Regions from separate parts of the Pseudodesulfovibrio profundus genome, predicted to be linked through region 1. Evidence: predicted binding sites of a transcription regulator. Region 1 holds the regulator's gene; the other holds the start of a gene.
The links. The regulator sigma-54, encoded in region 1, starts transcription at its own class of promoters, with help from an activator protein. The targets are predictions, from matches to a motif close to CTGGCACGGNNNNTGCTT.
Positions count from the first base shown of each region.

Region 2: prsT (XrtA/PEP-CTERM system TPR-repeat protein PrsT) is a predicted target of sigma-54. The motif match lies at 1,611-1,628, and genes of this name have one in related genera.

Region 1 covers NZ_LT907975.1:345,398-348,584, reverse strand. The annotation lists gene rapZ (RNase adapter RapZ) at 1-94, opposite strand, end outside; gene DPRO_RS01680 (PTS sugar transporter subunit IIA) at 113-562, opposite strand; gene hpf (ribosome hibernation-promoting factor, HPF/YfiA family) at 566-1,108, opposite strand; gene rpoN (RNA polymerase factor sigma-54) at 1,146-2,552, opposite strand; gene lptB (LPS export ABC transporter ATP-binding protein) at 2,775-3,187, opposite strand, start outside.
Region 2 covers NZ_LT907975.1:1,392,006-1,395,192, reverse strand. The annotation lists gene DPRO_RS06695 (IS5 family transposase) at 1-865, opposite strand, end outside; gene prsT (XrtA/PEP-CTERM system TPR-repeat protein PrsT) at 1,706-3,187, shown strand, end outside.

The DNA of each region.
Region 1 (3,187 bases):
AGCCGAGATCTTCAAACACCTTAAGTGCGGTACTTTTCCCTGATCCGGAAAGACCGGTTACAATAACCACGGGAAATGAATTGCATGTACTCAAGAAGAGACCCTTTGCGAATTATACGTCTTGTAGAAGCTTCCAGAGTTCTTCAACATCTTTGGCTTCCATGAACCGTTCTCGAAATTCTTTATCTTTAAGCACTCTGGAAATCTGAGCGAGTATCCGAAGATGCATCCCCGCGATTTGCTCGGGAGCAAGCACCAGGAAAAAAATAGAGCACGGACGATTGTCCAGCGCTTCAAAGTCAACCCCTTCAGGGCTTCTTCCTACGACAACAACGACCTTTTCCAGGTTCTCCAGTTTACCATGAGGAATGGCAATGGAGTCTCCGATGCCCGTAGTGCCGAGTTTTTCACGATCAAGAAGGACACGGACTGCGTAGTCCGTGTCCAATTCGGAAAGAGCTTTACCCACAGGGGATATGAGTTCCATCAAAACCCCCGACTTTGAGTCGGAAGTCAGATTGGGAAGGATCAAATCCTTCTCCAGATAATCACCTAATTTCATAATTTAATTACCAGGATCAATCAGGCCGTAATCGCCGTTCTTCCGCCTGTAAATGACATTAACACCTTCTGTTTCCGCATTCAGGAATACGAGGAAATCATTGTCGAGCGAATTCAGTTGCAATGCAGCCTCATCAATGGACATTGGCTTGGGTTCATATGTGTCGGTGCCAACAATGGTAGGTCCGGCCTCCCGATTGCTTTCTTCATAAGCGAAGAAATTGGTCTGCACCTTGTTGCCTCGCCCGGAACGGACGCGAGACTTCATCTTTTCACGCATCTTTCGAAGTTGTGCTTCCAACTTGTCAACGACCATATCAATGGTCGCATACATGTCTTCGGAGTCTTCATACGCTGATATATGGATATTATCGGCATTCAGGATAACATCGGCCTTATGGCGAAACTTGTCGACCGACAGGTTTACCTGAAGATCGGCCTCATCGGAGTCGGAGACGAACTTGCCTACCTTTTCAAATCGCTTTTGTGCATAGCCCTTCAAATGATCGGACGGCTCAAAATCCTTGAAAGTGAAGCTTATGTTCATGTGCTACCTCCTGTTTATAGGTCCAACAAGTTCAAAATCAGAAGTACTGCTTGCGCTTGGACGAAGATGGAATCCCCATTGCTGAGCGATACTTGGCTACGGTACGCCTGGCGATGTTCACCTCAAGCTTATCCTTGAGTATTTCGCCAATTTTTTCATCGCTCAACGGTTTCTTCGTATCTTCTTCGGCAATCATCTGTTTAATGAGTGCCTTAACGCTCTCCGAACCCACCTGGGAACCATCGTCAAGATCCAACGCACTGTTGAAAAAGAACTTCAACTCAAATATCCCGTGCGGAGTGGAAACATACTTGCTCGTGGTAATCCGGCTAACGGTGGATTCATGCATTTCGATGTCTTCAGCAACCTCCTTGAGTATGAGTGGCTTCAACTTTGTGACGCCCACTTCAAAAAACTCTTTTTGAAAACGAATAATACTTTCAACTACTTTATACAAAGTTCTCTGCCGTTGGTACAGACTTTTCATCAACCAGGCTGCAGAACGCATCTTTTCTTGAAAATACTCTTTCTCTTTCTCGACAGCTCCGCGCATGGAGTCCATGTAGAAAGAATTCATTTGCAGTCTCGGCATCCCATCTTCATTCAGAATGATGACAAACTCATCACCATACTTGTAAACGAAAACATCAGGACTTACATAGTGCGGTTCAGTACTGGAAAAATTGGTACCGGGCATCGGATCAAGTGTCTGCATGAGATCAAGATATTCCTTGAGTTCTTCCATGGATATCTTGAACTTCCGCGCCAACGGCTTGTATCGATTCTTTTCGAGGTCTTCCAGGTGATCCCTGACAAGGGATTGGAGGATGGGATCGTCGTACCCAAGAACCTCCATCTGCACTTCCAAACACTCTTGGGGGGTCCGTGCGCACACACCAACCGGATCGAGGCGCTGAATGCGATGAACAAGGTTGTCGATTTCCTCATCCGTTGCGGGGACCATGGATCGTATCTCATCATTGGATGCCTGGAGGTATCCATTATGATCGATATTCCCTATGACCGCTTCGCCTATTTCAATCTCTCGCTCAGTAAAATTGGACAAACGCATCTGCCAGTGGAGATGACCTTCCAGCGAGGGCTTGGATGCCAGGCGAGCTTCAAACGACACCCCTTCTTCCGGGACTTCAGAGTCCCTGGATGCCGCTTGCTTGGATGTACTGGAAAATTCACCAAGATAGTTTTCCCAGTCAGCAGTCCGAACAAGTTCCTCTTCAGCCTGGGACTCTGTCAACTCTTCTCGCTCAGGAATTTCAGTTTCCGTTTCTGCTTCATCCAGAAACGGATTCTCCATCAATTCCTGCTGAACAGTCTCCAGCAGCTCCAAACGCGAAAGTTGCAGCAGCTTGATGGCTTGCTGCAGCTGAGGCGTCATGACCAGTTGCTGCGAGAGCTTGAGTTGTTGTCTAAGTTCGAGTCCCATATACCAGCCTTAAGGCATGCTTCCAAATACTGCCTAAATTGAATCCATTAATAAAAACCAAATAACTTGAATATCATTATGACACACTGAAAACCATGTGGCAAGCGTGCAAATATAACTATTGAAAAATATGAACTATTTTACAAACAATCGCCCCATGAAAAAAGTGTACCAACGTTTACATGGAGTGTAAATCGACTTATCAAAATAAGGCTTGATAAACTACAATCTGAAGTCTTCACCAAGATAAATTTGCCGAGCCTGACTGTCTTCAACAATCTCCTCTGGCGTACCTTCAAGAATTACCGTTCCCTCATAGACGAGATATGCCCGATCACAAATATTCAAGGTTTCTCTGACATTATGATCGGAAATCAGGATACCGATCCCCATGCTTTTCAAGACTGAAATGATTTCCTGAATATCGATTACAGCAATCGGGTCGATTCCGGCAAAGGGCTCGTCGAGAAGAATAAACTTCGGATTCATTATCAACGCCCGAGCGATTTCCAAACGACGACGCTCACCACCAGACAAAAACATGGCTGGTTGATCCGCCAATTTCGTAATCCGGAACATCTCCATCAATTCTTGAGCACGGGCATTCTGGTCTGCTCGGCTCAGAGCTGTTTGTT
Region 2 (3,187 bases), 1.0 Mb from region 1:
CGCCACGAGGCGTCTTGTCCATGGTTCCGTCCTCCAAATCGCGATCAAACAGAATGTCCCGGTTCTTCCCGCTGCAATAGCCCTTGTCCGCATAAACCCGTGCGCCGGGATCAAGGCCGACGCCATTCACGAGCCGCTCGAATTCGCCCGTGTCCGAATGGTTCGCGGGAGTGATGTGACCACAGAGCAGAAACCCGTCTCGACTGTCCGTCGCGGCATGGAGCTTGTAGCCGTAATAGGCCCGATTTCTCTTGCGGAGCCAGGCCGCCTCCTCGTCATCCGAATAGCTGACCCGGCAGTCCACCGGCCCATCCTGTTCTTCGGCGTCCTCGGAACGGTCCTCAGGCATCACGTCGATAACCTTGCGCGGCCGCCGCTGCGACTCGACTACCGAGGCGTCCACCACGGCTCCCTCACGGACAAGAAGCCCTTGTCCTTCAAGCTGGCGGTTAAGCATGTCGAGCAAGGAGTCCAGCACCTTCAGGCGGATCAAACCGTTACGGAAACGGCATATGGTGGTCTCGTCCGGCACGTCGTCCTCGATGGAAAAACCGGTAAATCTGACAAAGGAGAGCCGGTCGAGCAGCGCCTGCTCCACGCCCGGATCACTCAGGTTGTACCAACGCTGCAAGAGCAGAATCTTGAACATCGCCAGAGGCGGATAGGCGGGATTGCCCACGGCGTTGGCCTTGCGCCTGATCTTCTTGCACAGAAAGGCGTTGATGGGCTGCCAGTCGATGAGTTCGTTGATCTCATCCAGAAATGTGGTCTTGGTTCTGCGGTGCCCCAGGAAGTAATCACCCAACCGAGGTCCTTTCTGCCGAATAGCCATGCCTTCCTCCTTTGGATGGAGAAATAATAGCATAATAAATCAAATAGTTAAAGAGTAAAAGTGTGGGATTTGCCGTGCAGAGGTCTCTGTATTAGCAAGTTATGATGCTAGTCCTGAAAAAACAGACATGCGCTCACCTCTTTCAAAGAGAGCGGTGATCGTATGAAGTGGCACTCTCGGAGCAATGCGAATCCAGCTCCTTTCAATAATTGAAAAATGGCTCTGTAACCCGACTGCGGGCGATAAATTCTGTGAAGAGTTGATCGTGCGTCTGGCATTATTTGTTTGTGACAAATGCTAAAAAGAAGTTGGCACAAAAGAGTCGGGATGAGGCAAAAAAAGTTCTGGATGGCGTTTCGGATTAGGTGTCTGGAAAAATAAGACACTGCATTTTGCGACTGTCTGAAAACCTGACAACTGGCGATATCCCGGTATATGGCCGAAAAACGATTGGGTAGTCCTCCCAATGTGGGTGACTAGCTGTTGAAAATTATTTTTTTATCACATTATATTGGATGTTTAGTGCAAAATCAGCACTCCCAAAGTCCGTCTGCAAGAGCCGCCAGCCACTCCAGGTAATGTCATTTATCTAATGTATGCAGACTGTTAGATGTCCCGATTTTCGGTGTTGGCCAGCTGTCGGTGACGCTTACAGTGTAAAGGATCCGAGACAGAGAGTCTGGAAAACATGGACAAGCATGGTTGTATTTCTGAATTATAAAATAGGGGAATTGTATGTAACTTGCCGATTTGTTGTGGTTATTTTGTGTATTGGTGGCTGGCATGGTTATAGCATTTAGGGGACCAACTTGGATGGAGTGTTGTATTGATTGTTTTTTTCCTAACTCAAACCATAAATCCCTGGAGTCTGCAGTGAATCGTCTTGCCACCATTCTTATACTGATCCTCTCCCTCACCATGGTTGCCTGTGGTCAAGATGTTTCCGAATTGATGGCCGAAGGCGATCAATACCTTAAGGAAGGCAACTACCAGGGAGCCATCGTCATCTACAAGACCGTGCTCGAAGATTCGCCGGAGTCCATGGAAGCCCGTTTGGGTTTGGCCAAGGCATATCTGGAGACCGGCAAGATTTCTCAGGCCGAAAGCAATTTTGAAAAGTACATTCGCCAGAACCCCTACGACAAGAGCGTTCTGATCGATATGGCGAAGATCAATTCCTATGAAAAGGACTACGATGCCGCCATCGGGTATCTTAAGGATTATATAAAGGAGTACCCTGAGTCGTCGGAAGCCTATCAACTGCTGGGTAAGAATTACTGGGCATTGGGTGACAAGCCCAACACGTTGCAGAGTCTGCAAAAGGCCGTGGAAGTGGCTCCTTCCGACAATGATGCCCGCTTTACATTGGCGCAGTTCATCGCCCTCGAAGACGGCAAGGAAGAAGCTGACAACCTGGTCGCAGCCATCCTCCAGGATGACCCAAACCACCGTGATGCGTTGCTCTATCGTTCACGCGCAGAAATGGCTGCCGGCGATCTCGAAAAGTATCAGGCCACCCTCAATCAGATATTGGCAAATCATCCTGATGACGCGTTCGTCAAGTATGCGCTCGCCAAGTCGTATATCGCTCAGGCCCGCCTCGACGAAGCTCAGGCCATTGCAGACGAGCTGAAGCAGACCGCTCCCGATACCGCTTTTGGCAACAAGATTCAGGGACTGGTTCGTTATGGTCAGCGCGACTTCAAGGGAGCCATTGACTCTTTTCTGGAAGCTGTTTCCATCCATCCCGATCTCGAAGGGTATTTCAACCTTGGACTGAGCTACTACAACAAGGGTGATCTGGAGACTGCGATTTCCAACCTCCGCATCGCTGCCGACCGTTCCGACAAGTTCATCAACGCCCGCGAGATGATCAGTCTGATTCTGCTTCAGCAGAACCGCGTGGATGAATCCATTGCCGAAGCCCAGAAGGTGCTCGAAGTTGATCCGCAAAGTGTGACGGCTCGCGTCATCCTCAGTGATGCCTACACCCTCAAGGGCGAGCCGGAAAAGGCTCTGCAATACGCCAAGAAGGCGTCCGAAGAGCGCCCGGATTTCACTGGTGCCTATCTCAAGATCGGCTCTCTCGAATATGAACGTGGCGACATGAACAAGACCGAAAGCGCGCTTCGTCAAGCCATGGACAGCGCTCCCCAGGCTCTTCGTCCCAAGATCGTCCTCGCATCTTTCTACCTGAGTCAGAGCAACAAGAAGCAGGCCAAGCGCGTGCTGGAAGATGGACTGACCGGTGCCAAGGGTGATGTCCCGTTATACGTATTTCTTGCTCGGCTGGCTCTTCAGGACAATAACGCCGATGAAGCCCGTGAGTATCTGGCAAAGGCCAAGGAGGCCGAT